Regions from separate parts of the Rhodococcus sacchari genome, predicted to be linked through region 1. Evidence: riboswitches for the same ligand, from Rfam matches in the RefSeq annotation. Region 1 holds a riboswitch; the other holds the start of a gene.
The links. Region 1 has a riboswitch for glycine ahead of OED52_RS10045 (DMT family transporter). Riboswitches for the same ligand answer to the same signal wherever they lie in the genome.

Region 1 (5,385 bases):
GAAGGACGTGTTTCAGCCAACTATCGTTACGGGGAACAGATTCCGGGCATGACGGAAACAATCGATTGACCGAATCCAGTGGCGGCGATCCTCCCTGCTCGCGAACCCGGAAGGGCGCGAATGGGGCCTGTGGCCGCTCTCACCTGGGCTGCTGCCGCGATGTCCGATTTGTGGTTCGATGGTGACCGTGGCCGCACTGATTTGGTTGATCGCCGGCCTGGCGTTGGCGGCCGGCGAAGCCCTCACGGGCGACTTCGCGCTGCTGATGCTCGGCGGTGCCGCAGTGGTCACTGCAGGGTTCTCGGCACTCACCGAGCTGCCGCTCTGGACCGATGCGGTGATCTTCGCGCTGACCTCGGTGGTGCTGCTGCTGGGGGTGCGGCCGGTGCTGCAGCGCCGCTATGCGCAGCCGCCCGCGCTGCCCACCGGGGTCGAGGCCCTGCCCGGCAAGCACGCACTCGTGCTCGAGCGGGTGGGGGAGCATTCGGGGCAGGTCAAGATCGACGGTGAGGTGTGGACGGCCCGGCCGCTCGACGCCACCGAGGTGTACGAACCGGGCACGACCGTGACGGTGATGGAGATAGACGGCGCGACCGCCGTCGTATGGAGGGGGGTCTGAGAATGGAAGCGTTGATCGTGCTCGCCGTCGTGGTGGCACTGGTCGTGCTCCTGGTGTCCAAGTCGGTGGTGCTGGTACCGCAGGCGGAGGCTGCGGTGATCGAACGGCTGGGCCGGTACTACCGCACCGCCTCGGGCCAGCTGACCTTCCTGGTGCCCTTCGTCGACCGGATCCGCGACAAGGTCGATCTGCGCGAGCGCGTGGTCTCCTTCCCGCCGCAGCCCGTCATCACCGAGGACAACCTCACCCTGAGCATCGACACGGTCGTCTACTTCCAGGTCACGAACCCGCAGGCCGCCGTCTACGAGATCAGCAACTACATCGCCGCCGTCGAGCAGCTGACGGTCACCACGCTGCGCAACGTCGTCGGTGGGATGACCCTGGAACAGACGCTCACCTCCCGCGATTCGATCAACGGGCAGCTCCGCGGTGTCCTCGACGAGGCGACCGGCCGGTGGGGCCTGCGCGTCGCTCGCGTCGAGCTCAAGAGCATCGATCCGCCGCCGTCGATCCAGGAGTCGATGGAGAAGCAGATGAAGGCGGACCGTGAGAAGCGCGCCATGATCCTCACGGCCGAGGGTCATCGCGAGTCGGCGATCAAGACCGCCGAAGGCGAGAAGCAGTCCCGCATCCTCTCCGCGGAGGGCGCGAAGCAGGCCGCGATCCTCGAGGCGGAGGCCGACCGGCAGTCGCGGATCCTGCGCGCGCAGGGCGACCGCGCCGCCCGCTATCTCGAGGCACAGGGCGAGGCGAAGTCCATCGAGAAGGTGTTCGCCGCGATCAAGTCCTCCCGCCCCACCCCCGAACTGCTCGCCTACCAGTACCTGCAGACCCTGCCGCAGATGGCGCAGGGCGACGCGAACAAGATGTGGGTGGTGCCGAGCGATTTCGGCAAGGCGCTCGAAGGATTCGCGCGGAGCCTCGGTCAGCAGGGCGAGGACGGCGTGTTCCGGTTCGAGCCCAGCCCCGTCGAGGAGGATCTGGAACGGCCCGAGGACGACTCGGCCGAGGTCGAGGACTGGTTCACCACCAAGCGCGATCCCGAGGTGGCGCAGGCCGTCGCCGAAGCCGAGGCCGTGGCCCGCACCCCGGTGGATCCGGCGGTCCGGACCGCCGCGCCGAAGCAGGACACCGGACCGGGCGGCGATCAGGCGGCGCTGCCGACCCCGACGCCGCCCACGCAGACCTGGCCGGCGCAGGACGCCGACGAGGCCCCGGCGCCGCGGCACTCCCAGCAGTAGACGGAAGACGGTGCGGGGCGGCCACCGAAGTGGGCGCCCCGCACCCGCGTCGTCATCGCGCTCGCGCGACCAGTGGTAGTGCCATCGACAGCAGGATCAGGCCGGCGCCCAGTGCGGCGAGGGTCGAGACCGCCTCGCCGAACGCGAGCATGCCCACGGCGAGAGCGACGACGACCTCCAGATAGGACAGCCCGGACAGTTCGGCGGCACGCAGGTGCTTGCCGGCGACCACCAGCAGCCCCAGGGCGAGTAGACCGCAGACGGCGAAGAAGCCGCCGGCCCACATCCAGTTCTCCGTCGTCATCCCCGACAGGTCGGGACGGGTCACCACGACCATCGCGCCGGTGGCGACGGCGCCGAACGCAAAGTTCCAGAAGCACCGCACATCCGACGGCATGTCGCGGCGGTAGCGATAGCAGAGCAGCGCGGCGCCGTAGAACAGGCCCGACGCGACACCCAGCACCGTCCCGAGCGTCTCGTGCTCGCCGCTGGACGCGTCGCCGCCGACGAAACCCGCGGCGAGCAGCATGCCCGCGAAGGCGGTACCGATCGACAGCGCATCGAGTCGGGCGATCCGTTCCTTCAACACGACGCGGGCGAGGACGGTGGCGACGACCGGACCGAGATAGTGCAGCACCACCGCTCGGGAGAGATCGGTCAGCACCGTCGCCGACAGATAGGTCGCCAGCGACAGGCCGAGGAACACCCCGCCGCCCACGACCGACCACGACAGTCGCTCCCGGCGCACCTGCCCGAGACGTCGGGTGGCGGCGAGCAGCACGAGCATGCCCAGTGCGCCGACCGCCATCCGGCCCAGGGTCAGAGCCTCACCGAGCACCGCTCCGTCCGGGCTGGCCTTGCGCCCGAACAGGCCGGCCGCGCCCATCGCGGTGGCGGACACCACGATGGCAACGATGCCGAGCCGACGATTCGGGCGTGGAGCGGCGACAGGGGTGGTTCGAACAGCAGCAGGTGGAACAGCGATATCGGCGCGCGCAGGCGCGCCCAGGGAAACGGTCACACGTCTTCCTCGGGTCCAGGGTGCACGAAAGAGGGCACCAGCGGGTGTCTGTCGTTTCCCCGCTCTGTCATCGGACCTGAGAGCTTTCGCGGACGTGGATCCGCCTACACCGTCGGTGAACTCGAAATCGAGTTGCTTTCCAGAGGAGCCTCGCCGTCGGCGGTCTGGGGGCCTGAGAGATTCCCGGGGAGGTTGCTCCTTCGGCGCCCGCGCATGCGGGACTCTCCCGCCGCGGTTCGGTGGCTGTTCAGTTGTCGCGGTCAGTATGCCATGCCCTTCGGAACGGAGCGTCGTTGCCCTGAGGCATGGGGCGTGTCTCACATTCCTGCTGGTGAGAGGGCTGCCGAAAAACTTCTGCCGATACCTTCACAAATATTGGCATAATTGCTATGGTGTGCATCACACGGTCTCGTGAGGGGTGTGGACGACATTCCGCATCCGGGGGGCACGAGGTCCGATCCCTTCGTCTCTTCTCGTACGGCACTAGGTATCTACAGACAGGTGGTCACATGGGCATCGGGATGGTTCTCGACATGGCGTCTGCCGCTACCCCCGGGCGGATCGCGACCGGTTCGCGACAGGGTGGCACGACCTATCGGCAACTCGACGAACTCGCCTCGCGGGGGGCGGGACTGATCGGCGAGCTCGGCGCGCGCCACCTCGTGTTCGTGGGGGTCAACGGGCCGGTGCTGCCGGTGTTGATGTTCTCCACCGCGCGAGCCGGTATCCCGTTGGCGCCGTTGAACTACCGCCTTCCGTCCCATCAGTTGCTCGAGTTGATCGACCGCTTGGGCGATCCGGTGGTGGTGGCGGACGCCGAATACGTCGACAAGCTCGCCGGATGCCGGCACCGCATCCTCTCGACCGACGAATTCCTCCGCCTCGCAGGCGAGACGGAACCTGTCGCGGGAGACCGCTCGGAGGACGAGGGCACCGCGGTCGTCCTGTTCACCTCCGGTACCACCTCGGCCCCCAAGGGTGTGCTGCTCCGGCACCGCAACCTGCTGTCGTACCTGATCAACACCGTCGAATTCGGTTCCGCTGCAGAGGAACAGGCTGCATTGGTCAGTACGCCCCCCTATCACATCGCCGGTCTCGGTGCCGTGCTGAGCAACGTCTACTCGGGTCGGCGCATGGTGTATCTCCCCGACTTCACCCCGCAGGGCTGGCTCGACGTCGTCCGGCGCGAAGGGGTCACCAGTGCGATGGTCGTCCCCACCATGCTCGCGCGCATCGTCGACCACCTCGACGGTGCGCCCGCCGAGTGCCCCACACTCGAATCGCTCGCCTACGGAGGGGCGCGGATGCCGCAGCCCGTCCTCGAGCGGGCACTCGCGGCGTTCGGGAACACCGGCTTCGTCAACGCCTACGGACTGACCGAGACCAGTTCGACCATCGCGGTCCTCGGTCCCGAGGACCACCGTGAAGCCTTCGCGAACCCCGAACTGCGAGGACGTCTTTCGTCGACGGGACGGATCGTTCCCGGGGTCGAGGCCCAGATCCGGTCCGAGGACGGGACCCGGGTGCTCCCCGAGGGGGAGACGGGACTGCTGTGGGTACGTGGTGCCCAGGTCAGTGGGGAGTACATGGGCAACGGCTCGGTGCTCGACGAGGACGGTTGGTTCCCCACCCGCGACCGCGCCCGAATCGAGGACGGCTATCTCTACATCGGGGGCCGCGCGGACGACACCATCATCCGCGGGGGCGAGAACATCGCCCCGGCCGAGATCGAGGACGTGCTGGCCCATCACCCCCACGTCCGCGAGGTCGCGGTGATCGGCACCCCCGACGACGAGTGGGGTGAGCGGATCTGCGCCGTGATCGTCCCGTCGGTCGACGACCACGACGACCCCGAGGAGATCCGCACCTGGTGCCGCGCGCGTCTGCGCGGCTCGCGGACGCCGGACGATGTCGTCTTCGCCGACGACCTGCCCCGCACCCCCACGGGCAAGCTCGTGCGCCGCGACCTCGTGGAACAGATCACCGCGGGACTCGCGGGCTGACCCGCCCGGCAACGCCTTCCGCACAGAACAGGTTCTTCCGTGAGCACTCACCCCACCACCACGGCCACGCGACTCGAATGGGTCCTGCGTGCCCGCCCGAGCGGCCGGCCCCGGCCGAGCGACGTCGAACTGGTCGACTCCCCGCTCGCCGAGCGGGGCCCGGACCGGGTCCGTGTCCGCAACCTCGTCATGTCGGTCGAGCCGTACATGCGGGGCCGGATGGGCGGTGAGGCGACCTACGCGGAGCCCTACGCACTGGGGGAGCCGATGCTCGCACCGACCGTCGGGATCGTCACCGAGTCCGACGACCCGGCGCTCCCGGTCGGTGCCCACGTCCTCCACGATCTCGGCTGGCGCACCGAGGCCCTCGTCCCGGTGGCCGACTGTCGCCGCTTGCGGCACGCCGACCTGCCCGCCGCCGTGCACCTGAGCGTGCTGGGTATCCCCGGCATGACGGCCTGGGTGGGGATCGACCGGATCGCGCAGGTCCGTGCCGGGGAC
Region 2 (5,385 bases), 270 kb from region 1:
GCGGTGTGCGGCGCGCCGCGCAGCGGGTTGTCGTCGACGGGCCACTCCCCTGCCCCGACCCGGTCGATCTCCCCACGGATCGAGATCATCGCGTCGATGAACGCATCGAGCTCGTCCAGGTCCTCGCTCTCGGTCGGCTCGACCATGAGGGTGCCCGCGACCGGGAAGCTCATCGTCGGCGCGTGGAAGCCGTAGTCCGCCAGCCGCTTGGCGACGTCGTCGACGGTCACCCCCGTGGCCTTGGTGATCGGCCGCAGATCGAGGATGCACTCGTGCGCGACCATGCCGTTCTCCCCCGTGTACAGCACCGGGAAGTACTCGTCGAGGCGCCGCGCGATGTAGTTGGCCGACGCGATGGCCGTCAGCGTCGCGCGACGCAACCCCTGCGCGCCCATGAGCTTGATGTACGCCCAGGTGATCGGCAGGATCGACGCCGACCCGTAGGGCGCCGCGGAGACCGGTCCGGCACCGCCGAGACCCGGCACGGCGGGATGCCCCGGCAGGTAGGGCGCCAGGTGTGAACGGACACCGATCGGGCCGACACCCGGTCCGCCGCCACCGTGCGGGATGCAGAAGGTCTTGTGCAGGTTCAGGTGGCTCACGTCGCCGCCGAACTTCCCGGGCCGCGCGAGACCGACGAGCGCGTTGAGGTTCGCGCCGTCGATGTACACCTGACCGCCTGCGTCGTGGACGGCACCGCAGATCTCGGCGATGTCGTGCTCGTAGACACCGTGCGTGGACGGATAGGTGATCATGATCGCGGCCAGGCGGGGGCCGTGATCGGCGATCTTCGCGCGCAGGTCGTCGAGGTCGACGTCCCCGTTCTCGCGGCACGCGACGACCTCGACGCGCATGCCCGCCATCACAGCGGAGGCGGCGTTGGTGCCGTGCGCGCTCGACGGGATCAGGCAGATGTCGCGGTCGGTGTCGCCGCGGTCGAGGTGGTAGTGGCGGATCGCGAGCAGCCCCGCGTACTCGCCCTGGCTGCCGGCGTTCGGCTGCAGGCTCACCGCGTCGTAGCCGGTGACCGCCGCGAGCCAGCCCTCGAGGTCGGCGATGAGCTGCCGGATGCCCTCGGTCTGCTCGACCGGGGCGAAGGGATGCAGGCCGGCGAACTCGGGCCAGGTGATCGCCTCCATCTCGGTGGCGGCGTTGAGTTTCATGGTGCACGACCCGAGCGGGATCATCGTGCGGTCGAGGGCGAGGTCCTTGTCGGACAGCCGCCGCAGGTAGCGCATCATCGCGGTCTCGGTGCGGTAGCGGGTGAACGCCTCGTGCTGCAGGAACGCGCTGGTGCGGGCCAGCGACGCCGGGAGCGCCGTACCGGTCTCGACGGTCTCCGCGGCGGAGGCCCCGAAGGCGGCGAGCACCGCGTCGACGTGGGCGGCGGTGGTGGCCTCGTCGCAGGAGACGGACACGTGGTCGTCGTCCACACGGAACAGGTTGATGCCGGCCTCGAGGGCCGCGGCGAGCACCGCGTCGGCGCGGCCCGGGACCCGGACCAGGACGGTGTCGAAGAAGTCCTCGTGCACGACCTCCACCCCGGCGGCGCGCAGTCCGTCGGCGAGGCGGCGGGCGTGCCCGGCGACGCGGCGGGCGATCGCGGTCAGGCCCTCGGCGCCGTGGTACGAGGCATACATGGCGGCGAGCACGGCCAGCAGCACCTGCGCGGTGCAGATGTTGCTGGTGGCCTTCTCACGGCGGATGTGCTGCTCACGGGTCTGCAGAGCGAGGCGGTAGGCGGGATTGCCGTCGGCGTCGACGGACACGCCCACGAGGCGGCCGGGCAGGGTGCGGGTGTGGGCGCTGCCCACGGCGAGGTAACCGGCGTGCGGGCCGCCGAAGCCCATCGGCACACCGAAACGCTGGGTGGTGCCGAAGCACGCGTCGGCGCCCTGCTCCCCCGGCGGGGTGAGGAGGGTCAGGGCCAGCAGGTCGGCGCCGACGGCGACGAGGGCGCCGCGCTCGTGGGCGGCCGCGATGATCGGGGCGGCGTCGACCACACGGCCGGACGCGCCGGGGACCTGCAGGATCACGCCGAAGAAGTCGCCTTCCGGCAGGCCCTCGCCGAGGAGGTCGGCGGTGACGATCTCGATGCCGAGCGGCTCGGCGCGGGTCGCGAGGACGGCTGCGGTCTGCGCGAACAGGTCGACGTCGACGACGAGGCGGGGGCTCTTGGACTTGCGGTTCGCGCGGCGCAGCAGGGTCATCGCCTCCGCGGCGGCGGTGGCCTCGTCGAGCATCGACGAGTTCGCGATCTCCATGCCGGTCAGGTCGGCGACCATCGTCTGGAAGTTGAGCAGCGCCTCGAGGCGGCCCTGGCTGATCTCCGGCTGGTAGGGGGTGTAGGCGGTGTACCAGGCGGGGTTCTCGATGATGTTGCGCAGCAGTACCGGCGGGGTGAGGGTGTCGTAGTAGCCCTGGCCGATCATCGAGGTGCGCACGACGTTGCGGGCGGCGAGGGCCTTCAGCTCGGCGAGGACGTCGTGCTCGGAGGCCGGCGGGTCGAGGACGTCGAGTCCCGTAGGGGTGCCGGAGGTGTCGTCGAGGATGGCCGCGGGGAGTGCCGCGGCGGCGAGGGCGTCGAGGGAGTCGACGCCGACGACGTCGAGAATGCGGCTCAGGCCCGCGGTGTCGGGGCCGATGTGGCGGTCGGCGAAGTTCGAGGTGACGGCATCTGTCATCGCAGCTCCCGGGCTGGTCGGCGAGGTCCACGCCCGCGCACGGTTGCGCGGTGTGCTTCCTCCCCCTCTGTCGTGAGCTCGCGAGGCGAGCGCCTGAGAGATTCGGCCGCCAGTGCCTTTCCCCGTGGGCGGGCGGGTGCTCCCACCGCTTTCCAGAGACGTCGATGCCCACGCGGTCCCGGTTGCCTGAGAGATTGACGGGGAGGTGCTGCTCCTTCGGCGCCCGGATCGGTGTCCGGGACTCTCCCGCGTGACGGCGACGCGCTGTCGATTCTAGATCACGCCCTGGGGGCTCCGGCACGCCACGAACGGCCGGAAGTGTGCTGTCGGTGACATTCAGCCGATACGGCGGTTGATGCGTTCGCGGCGACGCGAGGCGAGTTCGTCCTCGGGGCGCTGTTCCACTCCGCCGCCGTCGGCGCGTTCGGCGGGGAAGTCGGCGATGCTGCCGGTCAGTTCGCGCATCGCCCCGCTGACGGCGATCCCGAAGACGCCCTGACCGCCCTGCAGCAGGTCGACGACCTCTTCGGGCGACGTACATTCGTAGACGGTGGTGCCATCGGAGAACAGGGTGATCTTCGCGAGGTCGCGGACACCGCGGCTGCGGAGATGGTCGACGGCGACACGGATGTTCTGGAGCGAGACGCCGGTGTCGAGAAGTCGTTTGACGATCTTGAGGACGAGGATGTCCTTGAACGAGTACAGTCGCTGACTGCCGGATCCGGCTGCGCCGCGGATCGACGGGACGACGAGGTTGGTGCGGGCCCAGTAGTCGAGCTGGCGGTAGCTGATGCCCGCGATCTGGCATGCGATGGGCACTCGGTATCCGACGAGCTCATCGGGTACCGAGTCGTCGGGAAACAGACCCGGCTGGACCTCGTCGACGTCGTGCATCTGCGGCGCCGGATTGGAACGGTCGCCGGTATCGACGCCGAGTGGCTGTCCCTTCGTCCGATCTCGCACTGCTGTGACTTCCTCTCGCGCGCCCCGTTGTGCCTCGCAACGATCGATGGGCGGACCCCCACCACATCCGATCATCGAGCGCTCTCAGGCTCACCGAGTGATCCACTGCGGATTCACTCAGCGTACGCTCCGGTACCGGACGCTGGGCTGCAACACGCCGACCGGAAAGGCAACCTTCGACACTACCCCTGCTTCGGTCCGCGCGCTCGTCGAGCACGCGCCGTCGCCTGTGCGACCGCGCGAACGGCTCTCACCCGTCCGTCGCCTTGAAGTCGTCCGGCGAGACCGAATCGAGGAATTCCTTGAACTTCTCCACCTCGTCCTCGCGTTCGTCCGGCATCACCAGACCCGCCTCGGCGAGCACCGGCTCCTCCACGAAGACCGGGGCGCCGACGCGCAGGGCCACCGCCACCCCATCGGAGGGCCGGCACGACACCCGCATCCCGTCGTCGAAGACGAGATCCGCGTAGAAGGTGCCCTCCTGCAGGTCGACGATGCGCACCTCGACCAGGTTGTGGCCGAACACGTCGAGGAGATTCTTGATCAGGTCGTGGGTGAGCGGGCGTGCCGGCTCGACCCCCTGCTGTTCGAGCGCGATCGCCGTCGCCTCGTTCTGCCCGATCCAGATCGGCAGGTAACGTTCCCCGTCGACCTCCCGCAGCAGCAGGACGGGCTGGTTCTGCGGCTGTTCGATACGAATGCCCACTATCCGCATCTCGCTCATCGCGGTGCCTCCGTCCTGCTGCTCGCCGGTGGTGTGGACCACCCCGGCATGCTGCCAGGAATTCTAGTGAACTCCCGGGGATCCGTCAGGTGCCGAGACTCACCCCGGCATCGTCGTCAGCGGTCCAGCGCGCCCTGCACCGCCGCCTTCACCAGGCAGGTGTGCAGGGTCAGCGACAGCGCCGCCAGTTCGCGGACCATCTCCTCGGCCCGCTGCCGTGCTCCCGCGTCGCGTCCCTTCGCGACCGGCCCGGCGATCTGCGCCACGAGCGCGGCCTCGCGGTCGGCGGCGAGCTTGAACGCCCGCAGGTGCCGCACCTCGAGACCGAACTCCGACATCGCCTTGACGGTGCGGGCGAGCAGCACCGCGTCCTCGTCGAAGAAACCGGCCGGGCCGGGCCTGAGCAGCCCGGCCCCCACCAGTTCGGTGACGAAGGCCGGGTCGATGCCGGCGCGCTCGCACAGATCGTCGCGGCTGACCCGGACCTCCCGGTCGCTGCGCAGATCCTCCGGCGAGACCTCCCCACGGGCGACCGCGAGGGGACGCGGCCGCTTGACGCGGGTGTCGACCGAGCCCACGGTGGCGGCACCGCGGTCGATGGCCTCGAGCTGCTCCTTGATGACCTTGAGCGGGAGGTACTGGTCGCGCTGGGCGGTGAGCACGTACCGCAGACGCTCGCAGTCGGCGATCGAGAAGCGACGGTAGCCGGAGGGGGTGCGCTCCGGGCTGATCAAGCCCTCCGCTTCGAGGAACCGGATCTTCGAGATCGTCACGTCCGGGAACTCCGGCCGCAGATGGTCGAGCACCGCCCCGATCGACATGCCGGCCGCGGCCGGCTGGCGAGCTGCGGTCATCAGCTACCTGCGCCCTGGGTGCCCCGGGGACCGGTCAGGAAGACCAGACGGAACTTGCCGATCTGCACCTCGTCGCCGTTGGCGAGGACCGCCGAGTCCACCGGCTCGCGGTTGACGTAGGTGCCGTTGAGGCTTCCCACGTCGACGACCTGGAACTGGC

Region 2: it holds a riboswitch for glycine, as region 1 does, so the genes downstream of both, gcvP (aminomethyl-transferring glycine dehydrogenase) here and OED52_RS10045 (DMT family transporter) in region 1, are expected to answer to the same signal.

What each region holds. Positions count from the first base shown of each region.
Region 1 covers NZ_CP107551.1:2,181,536-2,186,920, forward strand. Annotated here, with positions in the region: gene OED52_RS10035 (NfeD family protein) at 179-619, shown strand; gene OED52_RS10040 (SPFH domain-containing protein) at 622-1,860, shown strand; gene OED52_RS10045 (DMT family transporter) at 1,913-2,881, opposite strand; glycine riboswitch at 3,032-3,120, opposite strand; gene OED52_RS10050 (class I adenylate-forming enzyme family protein) at 3,391-4,884, shown strand; gene OED52_RS10055 (NADP-dependent oxidoreductase) at 4,924-5,385, shown strand, end outside.
Region 2 covers NZ_CP107551.1:2,451,153-2,456,537, forward strand. Annotated here, with positions in the region: gene gcvP (aminomethyl-transferring glycine dehydrogenase) at 1-2,684, opposite strand, end outside; glycine riboswitch at 2,848-2,943, opposite strand; gene OED52_RS11170 (MerR family transcriptional regulator) at 3,021-3,647, opposite strand; gene OED52_RS11175 (bifunctional nuclease family protein) at 3,898-4,371, opposite strand; gene ftsR (transcriptional regulator FtsR) at 4,488-5,225, opposite strand; gene garA (glycogen accumulation regulator GarA) at 5,225-5,385, opposite strand, start outside.